2 regions of the Pediococcus sp. M21F004 genome follow, and region 2 is predicted to be linked to the other one. Evidence: predicted binding sites of a transcription regulator. Region 2 holds the regulator's gene; the other holds the start of a gene.
What was found. The regulator LexA, encoded in region 2, represses DNA repair genes until DNA is damaged. The targets are predictions, from matches to a motif close to CNAACANNTGTTNG.
Positions count from the first base shown of each region.

Region 1 (12,654 bases), 360 kb from region 2:
GAATCATTTTAGCACGTTCGTCTGCCAAGCCATCACGAACCTCGTTCAGAATCAAAGATTGCGCGTCTTCTTGTGACATTGCCGCAACCCGTTCTAACTCTTCTGTACGTTTTGTAACTAATGAGGATGCTTCTTGTTGTTGTTCGTCAATCCGCTTTTGCTCAGAACTTAGTTTTTCTTCCTTACGTTCCAAACTATCTTCACGTTTTTCAAAAGTGTTATCTTTATGATCCAAAACCTCTTCTCGCTGTAACAAACGTTCCTCTTGCTTCTGTGCTTCTGCACGTCGTTGCTTAAGTTCGTTTTCTACCCGAGTTCGATAGCGGTGACTTTCGTCTTTAGCTTCTAAAAGGGCTTCCTTTTTTTCAGTTGCCGCCTGTTTCTTAGCATTGTCTAAAATACCACTAGCTGTATCCTGCGCATCATGCACATTTTTCTCTTGAATGAGTTTGTGTACATAATAACCGATGATATAGCCAACAACAATAGCGATGATTGCGAGGATTATATTGAAAACAATCATGTTTCCACCTCCGAATCATCAATAGTTGGTTAATTTTCTAACCGAATTTTATGATGCTATTTTGATTATTCACACAATACTTAGTTTAGCATTCCGAAGGCAGTTTAATCAAGCTATCTCACTATTTATATTTGTTCAATCACACAATTTTTATAAAAATATGTTAAAAATTTTCTAAAAAAATAATTCACTGCATTTAAACGGGTCTACACTTTCTGGTATTGGTGAATAACTAATACCGGTTTTTTGTCTGTTTTGAAAATCAGAAAAATAAAAAAGGACATCTGTCCTCTTTGTGCTACGATTTAATCGCCAAAAAAAAATCGAAAAGAGGAAATTCAGATGTCCCTAACTAATTCTATCTTATGCTTATTCGAAATAACAGACCCAAACTTAATTGTCACTGGTATTTCTAAAGAACGGTGTTCCACAAACCAACGTATTCATGTCGTCCATGCAACTTTGTCTTATCAACTTTTAAAGTGCCCACATTGTGGCCATAAAAGCTTAATTAAAAACGGAACTCACATGAGTCACCTGCGTTTAGGAACCTTATCCGGTGGTCGTTACGAAATGCATTTAAAACGTCAAAGATACCAATGTAAAGATTGTTCAAAAACCTGTGGTGCTAAAACTAAGTTGGTTAATCGTAACGAAACTTTCACACATAATATCAAACATCAAGTGATCGTTTTGGCACGCGATATGTTGACGAGTAAAGAAATTGCTAAACTTTGTGGAATTTCGCCAAGCAGTGTTCAACGAATCCTAAATGCCAATATTCACTTAGCCTATCGTGTTAAACATCTCCCAGAGAATCTTTGCTTTGATGAATTTCGTTCCTGTAATCACTGGATGTCCTTTAATTGTTGCGATGCCGTTAGTCATCGCCGAATTGTTACTTTAAAAGATCGGCTAAGTAAAGATATCATTGACTACTTTGAAGCTCGTTTTTCGGTTCAAGAACGTGCCCAAGTTCAATCAGTGACGATTGACATGAATGCTGAATATGGCAGCTTCATTCATCGCTTATTTCCCAATGCGGCCACGATTATCGATCGTTTCCATATTATTCAACTGGCTGGGCGTGCCTTAGATAATGAACGCACGCAGACCATTCGTACTATCCAAGATAAGCATTCACGAATTTATCATATTTTAAAATCTCAATGGCGTTTATTTCATCTTGATGAAATAAAAGTTAATGATTCTAAGGCTGTTTATTTACGCGGAATTAACGAGTACATGACGCAACAAAACGCCATTGATTTAGCTCTAGACGCTTTTCCCAGATTTAGATCTGTGTATCAAACCTATCAAGGTATCTTAAGTGCCATACACCAAAAGGATGCTAATGCGTTCCAATCCTTACTTACTAACTACCAACCCACTAGTAATCAAATGGACATAACGATCAACACGTTTATCAAAAATGGTTCAGCCCTTCTAAACAGTTGTCGTTATCCATTTTCCAACGGTCCAATTGAAGGACTTAATCGTAAAATCAAGGCATTAAAGCGTAACTGTTTTGGTTTTCGAAATATTGACAACTTCTTTATCCGGATTAGTTTAATTCATGAGTAAACAAAAAGCACATTCACCGAAGTGAATGTGCCGTTCAAAATCTCCACCAATACGATTTGACAGAGACCCGTTTAAACAGTAAATTATTCTTTCAAAATATTTTATTTCTTTTTAGATGTTTTAAGATCTAGTGTAGAAGGATCTTTCTCTTCTTTTGATTTTTCTTGTGCTGCATCTTTTTCTTCGGGTGTTTCATCCATTCCAAACGCGACACGAACTTTTTTATAAATTTCTTCTCGCTTTTCCGGATTGTCTTCTAAATACTGCTTAGCGTTTTCTCGACCTTGTCCAATGCGTTCCTCAGCATATGAATACCAAGAACCACTCTTTTGGATAATGTCCTTTTCAGCAGCCATATCAATAATCTCACCAGTTTGAGAAATTCCGTGACCGTACATGATGTCAACTTCGGCACGCTTAAATGGAGGTGCAACCTTGTTCTTAACGACTTTAATCCGAACTCGGTTTCCGATAATATCAGTACCGTCTTTAATTTGTTCTGCACGTCGAACCTCTAAACGGATGGTTGCATAAAACTTCAGAGCACGACCACCAGGTGTGATTTCGGGATTACCAAACATAACACCGACTTTTTCACGAATCTGATTAATAAAAATGGCAATTGTTTTAGTTTTATTAATTGAACCAGAAAGTTTCCGAAGTGCCTGTGACATAAGCCGTGCTTGAAGGCCAACATGGGCATCACCCATTTCACCTTCAATTTCTGCACGTGGAACTAAGGCAGCAACCGAGTCCACAACAACTAAATCAACAGCCCCACTTGATACCAAGGCGTCTGTAATTTCTAGACCTTCTTCACCTGTATCTGGCTGAGACAACAGCAAGTCATCAATATTAACACCCAAGTGTTCTGCGTACACTGGATCTAATGCATTTTCTGCATCAATATAGGCAGCTGTTCCGCCCTCTTTTTGAACCTGCGCAACCGCATGCAGAGCAACCGTTGTCTTACCAGAACTTTCTGGTCCATAGACTTCAACGATTCTTCCACGAGGATAGCCACCAACACCCAGTGCATCATCTAATGCTAAAGAACCGGTAGAAATGGTAGAGATTTGAGTTTGAGCAGAATCCCCCATTCGCATAATAGAGCCCTTACCAAAATTCTTTTCAATTTTTTTTAACGCAGCGTCTAACGCTACTTTTCTTTGATCATCAGCCAATTTGTTTCCTCCTTAACGGGAATACCTAACATTCATAATAATACTGATTTTCTACTCAAATTGCAAGTAAAAACGAACAAAAGTTCGCATTATTTAAAAACTTTCTTAATTCACTTAATACGCCCACAATGATTTGCCTTCTCGAAGAAAATTAAGCCGTTGAAAACATAATTTTTCATCATCTTTAGTAAAAACTGCCGCTTCCTTAATTCATCCCCCTATATAAGTAAATACGCTTTTCGTACTCAAAAATTCTTTTAATAAAAAAAGAGCCTGACAATTTTGCCAAAACTCAATTTATATTTATTAGTTAAATCCGTCTGAAAAAACATTCCGATTTTGTACGAAATAATCGATTCCTGAATAAATTGTAAAAAATAAACAAATGTAAAGCATAATTGCAGCCATGGGAATGCTTAATGCGGCAAACAACACATTATTTAAAATTAATAAAATAATGGCAATCATTTGCGAAGTTGTTTTTATTTTTCCAGGCATGGCAGCAGCCATCACTTGGCCATCATTTTCGACAATCAATAACCTTAGACCTGTAACTGCCAACTCGCGGCAGACAATAATAGCAGCTACCCATGCTGGTACTTTAGCAAACGAAACTAAAATAATAAAAGCCGACATAACTAACATTTTATCTGCCAATGGATCCGCAAATTTTCCGAAATTAGTTACTAAATGCCTCTTACGGGCAATTTTTCCATCAGCCAAATCAGTCAAAGACGCCACAGCAAATATAATTGCCCCAACGACCTTTGTAATGGCAATCGATGTCCCAACCCAGGTGACTGTCCCCCAGGTAAATGGCATAACCATAATAATAATAAAAATTGGAATTAAAATAATCCGAAATACTGTTAATTTATTTGGTAAATTCAAAAGTTGTCCTCCTGCTTAATCCTTAATATTTAAGGTGATTGTTTTTGTTTGGGTAGTATCATTTTGAGGATTAAAGTTGAAACTCTTGCCATTCACTTTAACGGTGGTTTGTGGCGCGTTTCCTAGGCTAATCGAAACCTTAGAAATACCCTTAGCAATCTTCACAGTGTGTGAAGTCCCTGTTGGTAAAGTAGCAGCCCAACTCTGTGTGCCATCACTTGAAACCGAGACCCACGCATTACTTGTTCCCGCCGTAATGCTCAAACTTGATCCATCAGAAGGGGCATTTTTTAAATCATATTCTGTTGTTGAAGTCCCAACCTGAGTGATTTTTTGAGCTTTTTCTTTAGATGACGAATTGGAAGATTCACTAGAACTTGATTCTTTCTTTTTTGAACTGCTTGCATCATTTGTAACACTCACCTTGCTACTTGTGAGATGTGGTTGAGCTGTATTTCCTGAATGGCTCATCCCCCAGATAGTTCCTAAAACTAAAACCACAATGACAATAACTACTACAGTCGGCACATAGGCTGCGTACTTTCCGTACCGTCTGGAAAACTCGCTTTCTTTTACAACTTGTTTGTGTTGGGTTGTCCTAGAAGGCAAAGGTCCAATAGGCGTTGGGTTTCTTCGCTGGCCATCACCAGTAGTTTCTTGTAGCTCGCCAGCCAGCAATTGGTGGGAATCAAGCCCAACCACATTTGCATATTGGCTAACAAACGATTGCACGTAATAATCTCCTGGCAGATCATTCATTTGACCGGCCTCAATGGCCATCAAGTAACGCTTTTGAATCTTGGTTTTCTCTTGAATATAATCAATTGTTAAGCCTTGATCCATTCTTGCGTCCTGAAGCCTTTTTCCGATCTCTTTATTTTGTTTCTCACTCATCACTTTTCACCCACTATTAAATTAGTCCGCTACTAGTATAGCATATCCAAATCCACTAAAATTTTGTTCTTACTTTAACCAGCCACCATCTACATAAATGGTTTGACCCGTCATGTAACCAGCATCTTGATTTGTTAATTGAACAATCCAAAATGCAATATCAGCTGGTGTGGCGAATTTTCCAGTTGGTATATCATCCGTAATTGCTTGGCGTTCATTCTTCGCTAAAAATTGATTCATATGCGTGTCCACCGCTCCAGGTGCTACCACATTTACTGTAATACCAAGAGAAGCCACCTCTTTCGCATAAGCGTTGGCAAAAGCAGTTTGTGCGCCTTTAACCATACTATAACTAACTTCCATCGCACTCCCTACAGCTCCATAAACAGAACCAACAAATATGATTCTCCCATGGGTCGATTTAGCCAGTTTTTCTTGTAACGCTTTGATGATTTCGATTGGTACAGCAACTTGCATACTCCATAAATGTTGAATTTCTTCCTTGGTTGTTTGGACTAATAGTTTGTAAGTCGTGGTCCCTTGCGCAAAAATAATTGTATCCAACTCAAAGATGTTTTCCAAAAATTTGTCCAGATTTGTAGCCGTACTCATATCAAAAGAAAAACTTAAAAAATCTTGTTTTGGATACTTGGCGTGTAACTTTGTAATCAATTCGGTAATTTTTTCGTTTTGCTGATTATAGTGTAAATATAACGACCACCCTTGAGCAGCCAACTGTTTTGCAGTCTCAATACCAATATCGCCAGAAGCTCCTACAATTAAAGCATGTTTCATGGTTTCACTCCCATTGGCATAATTTGGAAGGTACTCAATCCTTTTGCATTAAACAGATCTTTGGCGACTTGTTCTAGATCTGTCAATGTGATCTGCTCGTAAATGGTTTCTTGATCAAACACAGTCGCCTGATCAAACAATTGTCCTTCATATCCATTTGCGATTGCTTCAACTGAGTCCATACGTGCCACTAAACGTCCCATCATTTCCTTTTTTGCAAGTTCAAACTGATCCGTTAATGTTGGCAATATTTGTTGTGCGTTCGTCAAAATGTTTTCAATCTGGTCATTAAATTGATCTGGATGGTCGGTATCACCACTAAAGCTAACATAGTGAAATGACCGGGCAAGATCAAATTCATATGAAAAAGTATCATCAATGACGCCTGAATCATATAACTTTAAATATTGTTGAGAAGATTCGCCAAATAATAAGTAAAGTAATAAATTTACCTTCAATTTATATGCTAATCCAGCTCGTCCTGCAGGGACTGGATCCAAACCTTTAAGACCCACAATACTTTTTGGGCGATTAACAGCCATTTGGACTTCTGCATGCTTAATAATGTCCTTACCATTTGGATCCTCCAACGGAAGCTTGGCATTAGGCGTTTTAAACTGTGGGAAAGTTTTCGTGTTTTGATTTTGAATAACCCAGTTAAGTGTCTCTTGAGGATCAATATTGCCGACGATAAATAAATCCATGTTTGCTGGATGATAAAACGTTTTGTACGCCAGATACAGATCTTCAGTCGTGATTTTAGCAATTGAATCTACAGTTCCAGCAATATCAATATGAACCGGATGCTTAGGATAAAGGTTATTTAATATCCCCATGTATAATTTCCAATCCGGATCATCATCATACATTTGAATTTCTTGTCCAATAATTCCCCTTTCTTTTTCAACAGACTTGTCTGTAAAGTATGGTTCTTGCACAAAGTTAAGCAAAATTTCTAAATTTTCCTTGATGTTTTGTGTTGCAGAAAATAAATAACTAGTTCTTGTAAAACTTGTGAATGCATTTGAATCCGCACCATATTTTCCAAACAGGTCAAAAGCATCGTATCCTTTTTTATCAAACATTTTGTGTTCCAAAAAATGGGCAATCCCATCAGGCTGCGTGACATACTCAGTTTTACCCTGGGGAATGAAGGTTCGATCAATTGAGCCAAAATTGGTGGTAAAAACAGCATAAGTTTTATGAAATCCTTTTTTAGGTAAGAGGTTAACTGTTAACCCATTGCTTAGAGTTTCTGTGTAAAGATTTTCGCCAAATTGCTTATATGTTTGTTTACGCATGTATTTTTACCCCCGAACTCAAGAAATAAACGGCCTGTAAACTAACTTGCTTAGCAACTTTCATAATCGCTTCCCGTGACACTTTTTGGATTTGTTCTTCCCAGTCCTCAGCAGAAACTTGACTACCGACCAGATCGTTGGTAAGTTCTCGACTCGCATAAACACGTTCTAAATCCAACGAAGAAACGTAATTTGAAACTAAACCTTTTTTAATTTGTCCAAGTTGTTCATCGCTAAACTCACCATTTTGCATGTCGGTTAATTGTTCAGCAATAATCGTCAGAACCTGTTCTTTGTCTTTGGCATTAATTCCTGCTTGCACCACCATTAAGCCATTAAATACATCCACACTACTATTTGCATAATATGCCAAACTAGCTTTTTCACGGACATTCATAAATAGTTTTGATAACGGGGAGCCACCAAACAACGCATTAAAAACGATTCCAGCGTAATAATTTTTATTTCGAAAATCGGTTGGAAATTGATACGCTAAATCTAATTTTGCTTGAACAACGTTTTGATTTTCACTCCGCGTTTGAAAAGTTCTCATAGGTTGTTTAATCGTTGTTAACCCAACCAAATTAGATGTTCGCTCTGCTAATGGCCATTGACGAATTTGATCGGCAACTTGCTCGGCATTCACATTTCCGACTACATATATTTCAACCCGATCTTGTGCTAAGACTGATTGATAATAGTCATATAATTCATGATTTTCTATTTTTGCTAGGCTTTCAACATCGCCAAAAGCAGGCACCCGTTGAACTTCATCCTCATTAAAAACTAATTTTTGTAACTGAAGTGCAGCGTATGACTGTTTATCATCTCGAAGCGCTTTAATATACGCGATTAAATTAGCTTGCTGTCTTTGAAAAGTTTGATCATGAAAGTTACCAGCTTTTGCCAATGGATTAAAAATCATCTCCTGCAAAAATTGAATTCCTTCTGATAGCAGGTCTTCCGATGAATTCAAAAAATGATCATTTGGCAGCGATAATGAAAAAGTAAGATCATGAATATTTTGTTTTCGCATCACGGTTGTTCCAAACCCAGCCCCATAAAGCTTTGATAATGCTTGGGATACTAAGATCTGTGTCACATATTTCTTGGAACTAGTCTCTAAAATATTGGCTAATAATGAACGATAACTAGTTTGCTGTTTTGTTGCATTTTCTAAAAAATGAACCGATATTTGGGTATTCTTGAATTGAGATACCGGAATAACCGTTAACGCAATTCCTTGTTTGATTTGTATTCGCACTAAATTACCTCATTTAAAAATTATTTACTATCTTTTATTATACGCGATTTTCAATGACTATGAATCCCTAAAAAACATTTTAAATAAAACAAAAATATTGATCTAGATTAGCTTTTTTATTACTAATCCAAATCAATATTTTTTGAACTCTATTTAACTTTTTGGCTGTTTTTCAACTGGAGCAGTATTACCAAACCATTTTTCGTTAATTTTTTTCAAAGTTCCATTTTTATACAGCACATACAATCCATGATTAATTTTCTTCCGTAAGGTAACATCCCCTTTGCGAATACCCACCGCAAATTGTTCCTTTGGAAAATCACCTTGAATTTCTCGATAACTATTTGGATTACTCTCTTTCTTGATATAATAACCCGCATAAACATCATCAATCAGTAATCCTTGAATTCGGTTCGCTCCTAAATCAATAAACGCATCGTTAAACGAGTCATATAAAATGGGCGTTTTGTTTTTAATCTTATTTTTAAGCAACTGGGGTTCTTTTTCTACGTCCTCTGCACCTGAAGAACCACTTTGAACCCCTAAGATCTTCCCAGTCATTTTTTGAAAACTCGTAATATTTTGATTGCGTTTGCTGACTAGGACTTGTTGATTAGCTAAATACGTGTGACTAAAGCTAACAACTTTGGCGCGTGCTGGGGTGACTGTGAACCCATTCCAAATCAAATCAATTGTTCGATTGCGTAACTCAGTCGTGTTCATAGACCAATCAATACTTTGAAAATCCACTTTGATTCCGTATAGCTTAAATACTGCTTTAGCTAGATCAATATCATAGCCCGTTAACTTACCATTCTTTTCACGGAAGCCCATTGGTACAAAGCTGTCATCCAGCCCGACAACAACTTTCCCACGTTTTTTAATTGTTTGCCAATAATCAGTAGTATTTGCGCGTTTTGTTGCATTTTCACAGCCGCTCAAACTAGGAAGTAAAACCAGGCAAACTGCCATCATGAGAAAAACTAATCTTAACTTTTTTTTCATGTTATTAACCTTCCGTTTCCTTATTTGATAGGTGATACGTGTAACTGCTTATCAGCAACTTCATTAGCAAAATCCATATCATGGGTAACCACAATCTGGGTCATGCCATCCCGTTTTAAGCCTTTAATAATTTCACTAACTTCACCACGTAATTCAGGATCCAACGCGGAGGTAGGCTCGTCATAGCAAAGGATTTGAGGGTGCATCGCTAAAGCTCTCGCAATTGCTACCCGCTGCTTTTGACCACCAGACAATTGATAAGGATAAAGATTTTCCTTACCATCTAGTTGCAACCTCGCAAGACTAGCTTCAGCTTCTTTTTTTGCAGTTGCCACGTTTTTTTTCAAAACCATTTGCGGCGCCAATGTTACATTATCCATAACCGTTAGATTAGGGAATAATTGAAAATCCTGAAAAACGACGCCGATCACACTCTCATTCCCGCTATTTTCATAAGGATCAAACTTTTGGTCATTGATATAAAAACTCCCACTATCGATCTTTTCTAGTCCACTTATACAACGGAGCAAAGTTGTTTTACCAGCTCCAGAAGGCCCTACGATGGTTAGGATTTCACTATCTGGAACTTCAAAAGATAGCTTATCAATAATAACTCGTCCATTAAATGTTTTGGTTAAATCATTAATTTTCAACATATTTAAACCTCCTAGCGCCAATAAGCATAGTGTTTTTCGACTCGTCGTAAGATATAAGTACAAACGGCTGTTAACAGTAGATAAATAATTCCAACCAACAGGAGTGGAACTAAGGTTACATCTCGAGATGAAGCGACATTTCCGGCTCGCAATAGATCCCCAATACCAATGACGTAGACTAATGAAGAATCCTTAACCAAATTAATAACTTCGTTTCCGATAGATGGTAAGACAATCTTGGCTACTTGAGGAATAACAATTTTCCGAATCGTTTGCCAATAAGATAATCGTAATACCTTTGCTGCCTCGTATTGCCCTCGATCAACCGACTGAAGACCACCACGAAAGATTTCTGCAAAATAGGCTGAATAGTTAAGAATAAAAGCAAATAGCGCTGCATCATATCTTTGAAAAACAATCCCCACGATTGGTAATCCATAAAAAACAAAAATTAACTGCAATAATAAAGGGGTCCCTCGCATCAACCAAACGTAAAAGTTCAAAATATATCTTATCGGTCGAATTTTGGAAACTAGCCCTAATCCAAAAATCATTCCGATTGGTAATGCTCCGATTAAAGTCCAACAAAAGATCTTCAATGTCATGGTAGTCCCTGATAATAAGGATGGTAATATTTGTGATATATAATTTAACGAAAACATGCTTATCCCCTCCAATTTTATGTATAAAAAAAGCCTCTTGAACTATAAATAATAATTCAAGAGGACGAGTTAGCGCGGTTCCACCCCTGTTTGTAATTGCTTCACAACAATTACCTCAGTAAGTTGAACCTACAAAAAAATCCCCTCAGGTATAAAATACCCAAGAGGACGCATCAACGTGGTTCCACCTCATGTTTCTGATAATTTCACAATTACCAGCTCAACAAGTTATAAGTTCAACTTTAGGAGATAACGATCACCCGTGCCTTCCTAATTAACTCAGAAGACAAACTCGCAGATGTGTTTCGAACAAAGTACATGCTTTAATCTCACCACTTAAAGCTCTCTGAAATGATTCTTTGTTCTACTCTTCCGTTCATTGTTTTTAAATATTGTATTGAATATAAGTCTTTTTTTTATTCTCGTCAAGGGCTTTTCAAAATTAATTTTCTAAAATCTTAATCTATACTTCTAAAATTAGCTCCCCGCGTATGCCGGAAAAGACTTTTGATTGGCAAATACAAGATTACAAAAAAGCATAAATTTAATGCCAATGTGGGGGCAAGATTATACGCCACAAAAACCGATGATGTAATAGTTGTATAGTGAACCATTTCAAAAACGATATAAAAAGCACTTTCATACAAGGTCAAGGCTAAAAAGAAAGTTAACAGAATCGAAAGAAACGTGGGCTTATAGAAAACTTTGACCCACTGAATAAGAAGTACCATCACTGGCAGAATGAACATGTTCACGCCAAACACACCAGTATAATACCAATCAAACACAAGCCCTACACCAGCTGCCCATGTGGCAATCGGGAGGTTAGTCTCTCCTTCAAAAAAGATGCCCAACACCAACCATAAAATGGTCAAATTGCTCACCATTGAGTAGGGATAAGCAAAAAGCGATCCTGAAAAAATTAAATTAATTGAACCATCCAAAAATAATGAAAGAAAAAATCCAATTGGGAAAATATATTTTAATTTTGCACTTTGTAACATTGCAGTATCCTCCATCCCAATTGATTACTTCAGTTCCGCAACTGAGACCACATTAATACTACTCATATCAGCAGCGGGTTTGATGTACACCTCAGTAGCTAAACCGCTGCTATTTTTCTTCGTATCAACAACTTTACCAACATATAATCCCTTGGGTGTAACGCCACCTAACCCTGAGGTTGTCACTAAAGTGCCTTTTGAAATCTTAGCTTTTGACGTGACCTGTCCCATCACAATTTCATTTGTTTCTTTATCAAAACTTGTAACGATCCCATTAACCGAATTTCCAGTTTCATCTTGCACTTGAATTGCGAAGCGGTTTGCTGAGTCACTACTATCACTAATTAGTTCAACCTTACTGGTCGAATAGCTAGCTTCGATTACTCGTCCAACCAGACCTTCACCTGCCACTACGGATTGGTTTTTCTTAATGCCAGATAAAGTTCCTTTATTGATCACTACAATGTTCTGCCAAGAAGAAGGCGCACGTGAAATAACAGTAGCCGCAACTAATTTATAGTCAGTCATTGTTTTCTTCAAACTTACTTGTTGCTTTAACTGTTTATTTTCTTGTTTTAAAGCTTGATCTCGTGAACGCACTGCTTCTAGCTGATCCACTTTTCCTTTTAATCGTTCATTTTCTTGATAAGTATTAATCATCGAGTTTAATGCTTTTGAAGTGTTACTAATCGCATTCATTGGATAAGCAACTACTCGATCAACCACTGCAACTGCATCATTACCCACTTTTTGGATAATTGGTGTCGTAGACTTTTTTCGAGTCGTTACAGATAGGGTCACTAAACCAACCGCGATAATCACACAGATTACAGCGATTACTAACTTTCGATTCGAAAAAAACTTTTGCATGGATAGACCCTCCGAAGATTA
Region 1 covers NZ_CP177314.1:2,022,122-2,034,775, reverse strand. The annotation lists gene rny (ribonuclease Y) at 1-523, opposite strand, end outside; gene ACLHK8_RS10125 (ISL3 family transposase) at 866-2,107, shown strand; gene recA (recombinase RecA) at 2,209-3,291, opposite strand; gene pgsA (CDP-diacylglycerol--glycerol-3-phosphate 3-phosphatidyltransferase) at 3,598-4,182, opposite strand; gene ACLHK8_RS10110 (helix-turn-helix domain-containing protein) at 4,198-5,076, opposite strand; gene ymfI (elongation factor P 5-aminopentanone reductase) at 5,146-5,871, opposite strand; gene yfmH (EF-P 5-aminopentanol modification-associated protein YfmH) at 5,868-7,172, opposite strand; gene yfmF (EF-P 5-aminopentanol modification-associated protein YfmF) at 7,165-8,436, opposite strand; gene ACLHK8_RS10090 (amino acid ABC transporter substrate-binding protein) at 8,590-9,441, opposite strand; gene ACLHK8_RS10085 (amino acid ABC transporter ATP-binding protein) at 9,462-10,097, opposite strand; gene ACLHK8_RS10080 (amino acid ABC transporter permease) at 10,109-10,759, opposite strand; T-box leader at 10,921-11,148, opposite strand; gene mreD (rod shape-determining protein MreD) at 11,218-11,763, opposite strand; gene mreC (rod shape-determining protein MreC) at 11,788-12,633, opposite strand.
Region 1: a site for LexA is predicted at 3,365-3,378, ahead of recA (recombinase RecA). Genes of this name have one in related genera too.

Region 2 (12,654 bases):
AACAGGTATTTACATTAGCATAAATTTCTGACTATCGTAAGTTTTTTCTCTTTAAAAGCCAGTGAAAACGCTTTATTTAGGCCTGACGTGGTGGTTAGCTTTTAGATTTTACATCTTAATGTTTGTTTGAAAAATTTTGCTAAATTGTAAAAGAGGAATGAGGTGAGCTGTTTGCGTAACGAAAAAGAAAATATATTTATCATTTTTTGTCTTCTGTAACCAAAATGGCAGACGACGGGACCATTCGTTTATAAATGCGAATTAAATCTGTTTTGTTTGTATTCGGATATTTTATTAGGACCTGCGCAAAACTAATTATACTGCGAGCCATCAATTCGGCAATGAAAGGTTTATGGGTTTTGTGAATGTCTTCGAAACTGTAAGCACGCAGAATATCGCCAGTCATCAACTGTATGACCGCGTCTTCTTCATTACTCCAAAACATCATTTCCAATAATGTTTGATGGTTAAGCAGTGCATCTACAATTAATTGTGCAGAAATATGACTGGAATTGGATGCTTGATCAATTTTCTGGAGAAATTGGTTGATCATTCTGACACAGCTAACTGTAATAATTTCACCGATGCTACCGTAATGACGGTAAAATGTTTGGCGTGTGATTTTTGCATCTTTGCATAGGGTTCCTACTCGGATTGTAGAGAATGGCTGGTTAGTTGAAAAATAGGTTTTCAAAGTTACGAACAACTTATTTTGAGTGGCCCGTAAGCGTTTGTCAATATGCTGATCATGTGCAAGTGGCATTTTAACAATTTTCATATTCATCACCCTTTTATGTGACATTTTAACTCTTTTGACAACAAAATAGGCTATTAATTATTTTTGGCAATCATTATTATGGGTCTCGTAAAGTAAATACTAAATAAATAGAAAACGAGGAGAAATTAAAATGAAATTTATTACATTAGAAGAACACTGGGAATCAGAACGTGTCAATGCAGCAGCTAAACCTTATATGCCAGCTCCAGTCAGCCCACATAAAAATCCAGAGGATCACAGTATTGAAGAATTTATGGCAAAATCCAAAAGAGACAATACAGAGTTGACGAGCGTGGGTAATAAACGTTTGGTATTTATGGATAAAAATCACATTGAAATGCAAATTATGGGCTATGGTGATAATTCACCATAAAACCCTGATCCAAAGGTGGCTATTGATCTGAGCCGAATGGCTAACGATGATTTGGCTGATGCAATTGCCACAAATCCTGATCGTTTCGGTGGTTGGGCTGTGCTGCCAGTTGGGGATCCGAAAGCCACTGCTGCAGAGCTTGAGCGGGCCGTGAAAGAAAAAGGGCTCCAAGGGGCAATGATTCACGGCTATTATGATGGTAAGTTTTTTGATGATCCATTCTACGAGCCAATTTTTGCTAAGGCTGAGGAACTAGATGTGCCATTGTATTTTCATCCTGCGGTAATTCCTAATGACGTTAAGGAACATTATTATGATGGTGATAGTTGGTCAGAATTAACTGCGTTCACCTTTGCTGGTGCTGGCTGGGGTTGGCATGAAGATCTTGGCGTTCAAATGGTTCGATTGATTTTATCTGGATTGTTTGATCGTCATCCTAATTTGCACATTATAACTGGTCATTGGGGTGAAATGGTGCCTAACTTCCTAGAACGGATGGATCAAACAATTGGGCTAACGGTTCAACTCAAACGGAGTATTAGCCAGACGTATAAAGACAATTTTTATATTACGCCCAGCGGTATGTTTTTTGACACTCAATTACAATTAGATATGACAGAAATGGGTAGCGATCATTTGATGTATTCAGTAGATTACCCATACAATCATCCCACTGGTGTAGCGACATTTTTAGCTGACGCCGGCTTAAGCGCCAAGGATCAAGAAAAAATTGCCTATACTAATGCTGCAAAATTATTACATTTAAACAAATAATAGGTATTGTTAAATTAAGGAAGATCGATAAACATGGATGATTTATATGCATTTCCACCAGCCGTTTTAAGCATGATTGAAAATAATATTATAGATTAATTGGAACAATGCTTAGGTTTTAGTTAAAAGGTTTTCTGAATCGTTTGGCAGTTAAATTGAGTATGATAAAATAACTATAGCAAGAACTTAACGGAAAACGGAGGCTGGTTGCGGTGAAAGTTGGAATAGATCGAATTAGATTTTACACACCTAGATGGTATGTGGACATGGCGAAGTTGGCAAAAGCCCGTCATGAAGAACCTGGAAAGTATTTGATTGGGATTGGTCAGAGTAAACAGGCGGTTATTCCAAATACACAAGACGCGGTCACAATGGCGGCCAATGCTGCTGACCAAATTATTAATGACAATAACCGCGATCAGATTGATCTAGTTTTGTTTGGAACGGAGTCTGGTATCGACAATTCGAAATCTGCAGCAATCTATCTGCAGCATTTGTTGCAATTGCGCGCCGATATTCAAAGTGTAGAACTTAAACAAGCTTGCTATGCAATGACGGCGGGAATTCAGCTTGCTAAAGATCATGTCCTTGCACATCCAGCCAGTAAAGTTTTGGTCGTTGGTTCTGATATTGCGCGATACGGCTTGCATACGGCCGGTGAACCAACTCAGGGTGGCGGTGCGGTAGCCATGATCATTAGTGCAGATCCTAAAATTTTGGCAATCGAAGAGCCATCCGCCCATTACACGGCAGATATCATGGATTTTTGGCGGCCATTATATGCAACAGAGGCCGTAGTGGATGGTAAGTATTCTTCTCAAGAATACATCGATTTTTTTGATCGGACATTAACCGAATACCAAACTAAAACCAAATCTTCACTTGCCGATTTACAGGCAGTTATTTTTCATCTTCCTTACACAAAGATGGGATTAAAGGCCCTGAAATCTGTCTTAAATAGGACCGATGAACGGCATGCAAACCAACTATTAAGAGAATTTGAATATTCACGTATTTTTAGCCGTGAGGTTGGGAATCTATATACGGGTTCCTTATACTTAAGCTTACTTTCTCTCCTAGTTAATAGTGAGAACCTGAAAAGTGGACAAAAAATTGGCCTATTCAGTTATGGATCTGGAGCGGAAGGCGAGTTTTATGTGGCAACTCTTCAAACAAATTTTCAAACTGCAATTGAAAGTGGATCAATCAAAAAAGTGCTAGAAGATCGGGAAGAACTTTCAATTTCTGAGTATGAAACTATGTTTAATTCACAGATGCCTTTGACTAACGATAATTTTGTGACTAATGATAAATTGGATTCTGCTAAGTTTTATCTAGCGGGTCAAAAAGATCAGCAGCGTTTATATCGACGGCGAGAAGTTTAAAAAAACAAAAGGGACCGTGCATCGGATGGATGCGCGGCCCCTTTTAGTTAACTGATTATTTGAAATAGTTATAAGTAATGACACCATCTTTAGCTGTTAAGATTGGCTGATCTTCTTTGTTGGGATTCATCAATGAAACTGAATAGCCACTTCCTAAATTCTTTTTAATGGATAAGGAAAGTTTTTTAAAGTTTGTGACTACTTGATCGAAGTTAGCTTCTTTTGCATTAGCTGGTGTTTTTATTAAAGCCTTTAACGAGCTGACAAAATCTTTGTTAGTTGGTTTAACCCGATATTCCTTAGTTCCTTTAACGAAAGTAACTGTTCCTGTACCGTTGTAATTTTTTTGAAGAGAGGTAAGAATATTGTGGGCTTTAACAGACTGAGCCGCGTTTTTCTGCTTGTCTGAACCATCTGGAAAGGCATTTGTACCAGCACTTGAAAAGTCTTTGGAAGATTTGGAAACTAGCGCAGTAGAAGTATTATTTGTGGTGCTATTTGATTTAGAGTTATGCCAGAAAGGTAGGTTAATCCCACTATAGATAATGAGCCCAGCACAAACTAAAATAAGTAAAATTGGTGAAATTAAATTTTCGCCATTTTGAATGACCATTGAAAGTCTAAGAATGGATAAAATGAGTGCAAAAATTGCCATGATGAACAAAAATAACATAATTATTCCCCTTGTATGGATGTTTTCTTATATTATCGCGCAAAAAAACTGAAAGTACAATCGAGAAAATACGTTATGACGAAGGTTATAGATTGTATTATGAGTATTCTTATTGTTATTATATAGTTAAACTAATGATTGGCGGTGATTAAATGCTGTCTGAACTCAAGATTGGAATGTTGATAAAATGTGTGAATTGTGATGATTTAGATTATCCTTTTGTTGGCAAAATAATAAACATATTAAGCACTAAGCTCGTAGTTGAAATTTTACAAATTGATCGTCGTGACCGTTACAAAGCGACATTAATTCAGTATAATACGGTTGTAGAAGTAAAGGATTGTAAGCATGTTCAAATTGTCCGAGTAGAATTAGATGAGGAAAAGCAGCAGTGAAATGAAGGTTTAAATGATGAAAATTATTGTGGCACCAGATTCTTTTAAAAATAGTATGACGGCTAAACTGGCAACTAAACAGATTGTGGCTGGGTTGAAACAAGCCAAGCAGCAAATTGACATTGTGTCCTTGCCCATGGCAGATGGTGGGGAAGGCACAATGTCAGTGCTTATGGACCACTTGAAGGGAGAACTATATTCTCGTGAAGTTTTGGACGCAATAGGTCGTCCTATTCAAGCCCAATTTGGAATCACAAATAGTGGTGTGGCTGTGATTGATATGGCATCGGCGAGTGGAATTGAACATTTGAATAGTTCTGAGCTTAACCCATTTAGCGCCACAACTTATGGAACTGGGCAACTCATTAAAGCCTGTCTTACTTATCACCCCAAAAAGATTTATTTAGGGGTCGGCGGCAGTGCCACAAATGATGGTGGTGCAGGTGTTGCTATGGCACTTGGGTACCAGTTGTTGAACAAATTTGGAGAACCAATTCCTCTAGGAAATATCGGCTTGGGTGAACTTAAAACGATTGTGACACCTGAAAAAGACGTCCTATCAGTACCGGTAACTGTTTTAAATGATGTGGCGAATTCTCTTTTAGGTCCAGAGGGCGCAACTAATATATTTGGAACACAAAAAGGAGCTTCATCAGATGATAAAAAAATCCTTGAAGAAAATCTCCACCACTTTTCCTTAATAGTTCAGCAAGATTTGAATCTAGATTTTGCAGACGATTGGGGAACTGGTGGTGCAGGTGGTTTGAGCTATGGCTTGAAAACATTTTTTAGCGCACAGCTGACATCCGGTATTAAAACAATCTTGGAATTACTAGATTTCAAAAAAGATTGTGAAGACGCAGATTTTATAATTACCGGGGAAGGGTCATTTGATACGCAGTCAAAAAATGGAAAAGTTCCATTTGGAATTGCTGAAATGGCTTTGCAAATAAATCCTAAGTGTCAGGTAATTATTTTAGCAGGGAAAGTTTCCTCGAATTTAGGTGACTTACCTAAAAATATCACACTGGTTAAAAATATAAATGACGGTCAAAAGTTGGTTGATCAGACGTTAAGTAGGGGACCTGAAAACATTCGTCAGGCAAGTGAATGGTTAGCTAAAAACTTTCTCTTTTGATCTAAATTAAATGGGCTTCAATAAAGATAGAAAAAACTAACTTTATTGAAGCCCATTATTTATTTTAATAAATTTGATCTCTGTATAAGCCAACGACGCGACCAAGAATACTGACGTTATCTAAAATAATTGGTGCCATCGTATCATTTTCAGGTTGTAAACGAATATGATCTGATTCTTTAAAGAATCGTTTGCAAGTGGCTTCATTTTCTTCAGTCATTGCAATCACAATGTCGCCATTATCTGCAGAAGTTTGTTTGCGCACAATTACTTGGTCACCATTTAGAATACCAGCCTGAATCATACTTTCACCACGGATATTTAGCATGAACAAGTCCCCGTCCTCATGCTCAAATTCTGGTGGTAAGGGAAAAAAGTCAGTGGCTTCTTCAACTGCTAAGATAGGTTCTCCGGCAGTGACAGTTCCTAATACTGGGATTTTGTTAGGTGTTACACTAACGCCCAGTTCTTCTAAACCAGCAGGTGTAATTTCTAAAGCCCGTGGTTTTGTAGGATCCTTTTGTAGAAGCCCTTTTTTTTGCAATCTTTCAATATGGCCATGTACAGTAGAAGTAGAGGATAAGGAAACAGCTTCGCCAATTTCTCGGACGGTCGGAGGATATCCTTTTTCGTTTACTTTATCATATATGAACCGAAGCACAGCAAATTGCTTGCTTTCAGATGTTTTTGACATTGTGAGCACCTCGCGTTTTCTTGCTTTCATTTTACCATATGTAAATTTAGTATTCAAACAAACGTTCGGGTTTGTTTTTTTGAAAAAAAGTCATTAACAGTGTAGAATTATGTATAAAGAAATCGGGAGTGATTAAATTGACTAAATCAGATGAAGAATTTCAGAAGTTAATCAAACGGATTAATGAACTAGCACATAAAGCAAAAAGTGACGGATTAACAGATTTGGAAATTATTGAGCGAAAAGATCTGCGTCAAAGGTATTTAAAACGGTTTAGAGAAGGCTTTAAGAGCCAAGTTGAAATGATGCAGGTTTTTGACAAGAGCGGTAAGGAAGTTACACCCGAAAAGGTGAAAGAAGTTCAACGTAAAAAGGGTCTTCGTGATGATTAAAATTTATCATTTAGTTTTGTAATAATCATTTAATCTTTTCTTATTTAAATTTAATGATAGAATAAGAGGTACTGATAGATAAATCAGATCGACCTCTTTTATTTTACGAAGTTTTTGTGTACTATAGAGTAGTATACATAATTGATAGGAGGTTAGGACATTGTCAACAGGAATTTGGATTTTAATCGTCGTTATTGCGGTATTAGTCGGAGCAGTAGGTGGTTTCTTTGCTGCTCGTAAATATATGGAAAGCTATCTTAAGAATAATCCTCCAATCAATGAAGATATGTTACGAACTATGATGTTGCAAATGGGACAAAAACCATCACAAAAGAAGTTACATCAAATGATGACTTCTATGCAGAACCAATCTAAACATCAAAAATAGTTTTAGACAGATTTTATGAATGATAAAGGACAAAGATTATTTTTTGTCCTTTTTTTGTTGCCAAAAAATGCGCAGATTTTATAATCAAGTTAGCCACCTTGTAAAAATGGTCAAATAAAAAGACGCCAAGACGAAAAAATCAGGTATCATTGAAGTTCCTACACTAAACAATGAAAGAGGTTTTCGTCTTGGCGCAAGAACAGCTTACCATATCTCACTCAAAGGGTCATCATTTAACACCAATTGAACGTGGAAAAATTGCGGGATTGCTTGCTGCAGGCAAATCTGCTCGTCAAATTGCGACGGAACTTGGTGTTTGCCATCAAACTATCAATAACGAACTCAAACGTGGCTGTGTTCAACAGGTAAAGAAGATTAATGGTAAAGAACAGTACTTCAATATCTATGCTCCTGATACAGCTCAAATTCGTTATGAAATGAATCGTCAGCACTGTCATCGACCATTAAAATTCAAACACATTACTAATTTTTTGGCCTACTTTGATGATCATTTCCATCAAGATCATTGGTCACCTGATGCAGCAGTTGGCTTCGCCCACAAACATCATTTATTTAAGCGTACAGAGATGGTCTGCACTAAGACCCTCTATAACTATATTGATGCGCAATTATTAGAAATCCGCAATCTTGATTTGCTTGAGAAAACCAGACGGCGTACGAAACATCACTGGTCGCATAAACATCGACGTTTGATTGGTAAAAGTATTGAAGAACGACCTAAGCGTGTCGACAAGCGCAATGAATTTGGCCACTTTGAAATTGATACCGTGGTTGGTAAACGTAGTGGCCATGAAAGTGTCCTATTGACCTTCACTGAACGTAAAACTCGTTTTGACTTTATTCGTTTGATTGAAGGCAAAGATGCTGACTCCGTAGCCTATGCCATTAAAGGGATTTGTGCTGAATTTGGTGATCTGATCAAATCCGTTACCGCTGACAATGGAACGGAGTTCACAACCTTGGAAGAAGCTTTAACTGGCATTGCTGATATCTATTATGCCCATCCGTATAGTTCTTCTGAACGAGGAACCAATGAAACTCATAACCGCATGATTAGACGTTATTTACCTAAAGGATATTCATTAGATACAATTAGTCCTAAGACTGTTGCCCTGGTTGAAGCACGTCTCAACCAACTACCACGACGTATCTTAAAGTACCAAACACCTGAAAAAGCTTTTCAGATTGAAGCAGCGCGCGCTCGCAAAACTCGCATTGCTTAATCATTTATTCCAATCTTCAATAGATATTCTGACATGCCCCGCAACTTCGCCTGCGGGGTGGCTAACTTGTTCTTGCAATTTGCGTTGCCAAAAAATGGACAAATTATAGAAGATAGTAATATTAGGAGGAGTAACTCGTGTCAATCTTTCATAAATTAGCTTGGTTTTTTAAGATAGAAAAATGGAATTACCTTATTGGAGTCATCTTTCTCCTGCTTGTTGCTGTCTTAAACATTTTACCGCCTAAGATTATTGGTAATTTAGTGCAAGTAATTAGCACAAGAAAATTGAGTGCGTCAACGCTAGTTTTTTCGTTAATCATTTTGGCGACTGTTGGTATTCTCCAGTATCTTTTTCGGTTTGTTTGGCGTTCAAGAATATTTGGTGGGGCAGCTCGCCTTGAAAAAACATTACGAAGTCGCCTTTTTACCCACTACATGCAGATGGACCAAACCTTCTATCAAGAACATCGAACTGGTGATTTAATGGCTCATGCTACGAATGATTTGCAGGCGATTCAACAGGTTGCGGGTTCTGGAATTCTTTCGTTTGCCGATTCAATTATTACAGGGATTACAACAATTATTGCCATGATGGCCCTTGTTGACTGGCGATTGACACTTCTGGCAATGATTCCGTTCCCAATTCTTGCGGTAACTGCTGGTTATTTGGGGACTAAAATTCATATTGCCTTTCGAAAATCACAAGCGGCATTTTCTAAGCTAAATAATAAAGCGCAGGAAAGTATTATGGGGATCAAAGTCATCAAATCCCTTGGACAAGATAAAGAAGATACAGTTGATTTTGAAAAACTAATTGATCAGACCATAAAAATTAATCGAAAAGTAAATGCTTTGGATGCTCTGTTTAACCCGATGACCACAATTTTGATTGGAATTTCTTACATGATTACCCTTGTTGTTGGGGGATCGTTTGTTGTGCATAATGTAATCAATATTGGACAACTAGTTTCGTTTATTTCTTATATTACAATGTTAATTTGGCCAATGTTTGCGATTGGAAATCTATTTAACATTATGGAACGTGGTAATGCTAGTTACGACCGGGTTAATTTGTTACTCCACGCCAAATCCAGCATTATTGACGATAAACACGCTGTGAAGAAACGGGCGACTGGCGATTTAGATTTTGCAATTCAATCCTTTACTTATCCGGGTGATGAAAAAAGTAGTTTGGATAACGTTAATTTTAAATTATCTGCAGGAAATACCATTGGGTTGGTTGGAAAAGTTGGAACTGGAAAATCAACAATTATGAAGCTTGTTTTGCGTGAATTTGATGAGTATAAAGGTGCGATAACTGTCGGTGGAATTAATATTAAGGATTATGCGTTGAATTCATATTTGCCTTCACTTGGTTACGTTCCAGAAGAAAGTTTTCTATTCTCTGACACAATTAAAAACAACATTAAATTTGGGGACTTTTCTGCAACCGATGAAGAAGTAGAAGAAGCTGCAAAAAAAAGTGATCTGTATGAAGATATTTTAGAGCAACCTGCTCAATTTGATACTGAGGTTGGCGAACAAGGCGTTTCCTTATCTGGTGGTCAGCGGCAGCGGCTTGCTATTGCACGGGCGCTCATTATCAACCCGGAAGTACTTCTTTTAGATGATGCACTCTCCGCAGTTGATGGTGAAACAGAACATGAGATTCTACAGGAATTGCGCCAAGAACGGAAAGGAAAAACGACCATTATTGCTGCTCACCGATTGAGCAGTGTCATGAATGCAAATGAAATCCTGGTCCTGGATGATGGCAAAATTATTCAGCGAGGAACGCATGAACAATTATTGGCACAAGATGGTTGGTATCAAGATATGTTCCATAGGCAGCAAATGGAAACCAAAATTGCGAAGGAGGGTGAACTAGATGCAGAATAAAAAAGAATCAATTTGGTCGCATACTATGACCGTTAAAGAGCAATTTCACACAATTAAACGGATGCTACCGTTTACGAAACCTTTTTGGAAACAATTTGTGGTTGCCATTATCTTTGCAGGAATTGTGAGTGTAATCAATATTTTGCTTCCAAGATTGATTCAATACTATATGGATCATTTCTTGGTTCATAGTTCAACGCCGCTTTCCATAATGTTCTTGTTTGCCGGCTTGTATTTTATGGGCGCAATTTTGCAGGCTATTTTTCAGTTTGGTCAAACCTTTTTGTACGCCATGGGAGCCGAAAGGACATTAGAAAGAGTGCGTGTCCTGCTATTTAGAAAGTTGCATAAATTAGGTATGAGTTATTTTGATGCAACGCCGGCAGGCTCAATTGTTTCTAGGGTTACAAACGATACGATGAGTTTGCAGGACTTTTGGACTTTATTTTTGACTCTTATTGTGGGAGTTTTCGGAATGGCATCTGCCCTAGTGGCGATGTTTACAACCAATGTCAAAATTACCTGGGCAACATTAGTATTACTGCCATTTTTGGTTTTCATAATTTGGTTCTACCAAAAATATAGTTCAACGGTATACAGAAGAATGCGGGAAAACTTGAGTCAGTTAAATACAAAAATTAGTGAATCATTAGTTGGAATTGGTGTTATTCAACAATTTCGGCAGGAGAAAAGGATTGAAACGGAATTTGAAAAAACCAATAATGATTATCTGTTTGCTAGGTTTTCGATGATTCGGATGAATTCTTTATTACTAAATCCTATCATTAATTTAATGTATGCCCTTGGTGTCGTTATTGCCTTAGGACTGTTTGGAATTAATGCGTTTAAGGAACCAGTAGCTGCGGGGGTTATCTATGCGTTTGTAAGTTATATTGACAGCTTTTATAATCCAATGTCTTCAATGATGGATTATCTATCGACTTTTCAGGATGGTCTTGTAGCAAGTACCCGAATTTTGCGGATTTTTGATAATGAAAATTATCAGCCTAAGCAAAATGAAAAGTCGAATCTTGAAATTACAGAAGGAAAAATTGAATTTAAACACGTTACTTTTTCATATGACGGTAAAAATAATGTTTTGAATGACATTAATTTTACGGTTAATCCAGGAGAAACAGTTGCGTTAGTTGGATCGACTGGTAGTGGCAAGAGTTCCACAATCAATTTATTAATGCGATTTTATGAATTTCAGTCTGGACAGATTTTGGTTGATGGCCATGATATTCGTGAGTATCCGGCAGCAGAATTGCGCAAGAAGATTGGGTTAGTTTTACAAGAACCATTTTTATTCTATGGAGACATTGCTTCTAATATTCGTATGTATAATGACGAGATTACCGATGATGATATTCGCCGTGCTGCACAATTTGTTCAAGCAGATCATTTCATTGAAGAATTACCAAACGGATACCATAACAAAGTGATTGAACGAGGAGCGGAATACTCTGGTGGTCAGCGTCAATTAATCTCATTTGCCCGTACGGTAGTTGGTGATCCGAAAGTTTTAATCTTGGATGAAGCAACTGCCCATATTGATACTGAAACAGAAGACATGATCCAAGGCAGTTTGAGAAAAATGAGTCAGAGCCGAACGTCACTTGTGATTGCTCATCGTCTTTCAACAATTCAGGATGCTAATCAAATTTTAGTGTTGAAACATGGACGAATTATTGAACGGGGAACGCATGATGAATTACTTGCTAAGCATGGCATGTACTTTGACATGTATCAGTTACAAGGAAATACCAAGACAGTACCTTCATAAAAAAAGCTGAAAACTAGCATTGCTAGTTTTCGGCTTTATTTTTTTGAAATATCGATATAATGGAAGTTAGGGTCAACTTCTTTGTCTAAATGATCAAAGGCGCTTTGTAATTGCTGGTCAAGTGCATCTCTACCAGCATCGTCCATTCGTTGTTTACGATCAATTAAAATCGGTTCACCAAACGCAACGGTAATTTTTTTTCGAGAAAAAAGTGCTTTAAAAGATAATGGTCCCTGATACACAGTTGGGATAAGTGGCACATTTGCCATTTTTGCGATGACAACAGCGCCTCCTTTTAAATGTTGGGAATGACGCGAACCAGAGGGAAAAATAATGGTTGAAAGTTCTCCTTGACGCAAAATTTTTACTGGTGTTTTAATAGCAGAAGGACCCGGATTTTTCCGATTTACAGAAAAAGCGTAACATTTAACCAAAATCCAACGAATAATTGGATTCTTGAATAGTTCTTCTTTAGCCATGAACGAAAACTTCTTAGGGCTAGCCGCTAATGCAAATAGAATTGGATCAAACCAAGTGCGGTGAGGACCAACTAAGATGTACGAACCTTTTGGAAGATTCTTTCGGTTTAAGTAACGAGGACGACCATTGATAATGTATAATAATATTCGGATTAAAATTCTTAAAAATGAATAAAGCACTGTACGATTCTCCTATCATGCTAATTTATAAGTTTAGTATGACCAAAAAAAGAGATTGTTGCAAGTGATGATGA
Region 2 covers NZ_CP177314.1:289,311-301,964, forward strand. The annotation lists gene ACLHK8_RS01595 (TetR/AcrR family transcriptional regulator) at 200-778, opposite strand; gene ACLHK8_RS01600 (hypothetical protein) at 909-1,151, shown strand; gene ACLHK8_RS01605 (amidohydrolase family protein) at 1,188-1,925, shown strand; gene ACLHK8_RS01610 (hydroxymethylglutaryl-CoA synthase) at 2,138-3,310, shown strand; gene ACLHK8_RS01615 (hypothetical protein) at 3,366-3,983, opposite strand; gene ACLHK8_RS01620 (hypothetical protein) at 4,136-4,378, shown strand; gene ACLHK8_RS01625 (glycerate kinase) at 4,392-5,516, shown strand; gene lexA (transcriptional repressor LexA) at 5,581-6,210, opposite strand; gene ACLHK8_RS01635 (DUF896 domain-containing protein) at 6,348-6,602, shown strand; gene ACLHK8_RS01640 (YneF family protein) at 6,763-6,990, shown strand; gene ACLHK8_RS01645 (IS30 family transposase) at 7,161-8,234, shown strand; gene ACLHK8_RS01650 (ABC transporter ATP-binding protein) at 8,372-10,135, shown strand; gene ACLHK8_RS01655 (ABC transporter ATP-binding protein) at 10,125-11,921, shown strand; gene ACLHK8_RS01660 (lysophospholipid acyltransferase family protein) at 11,957-12,580, opposite strand.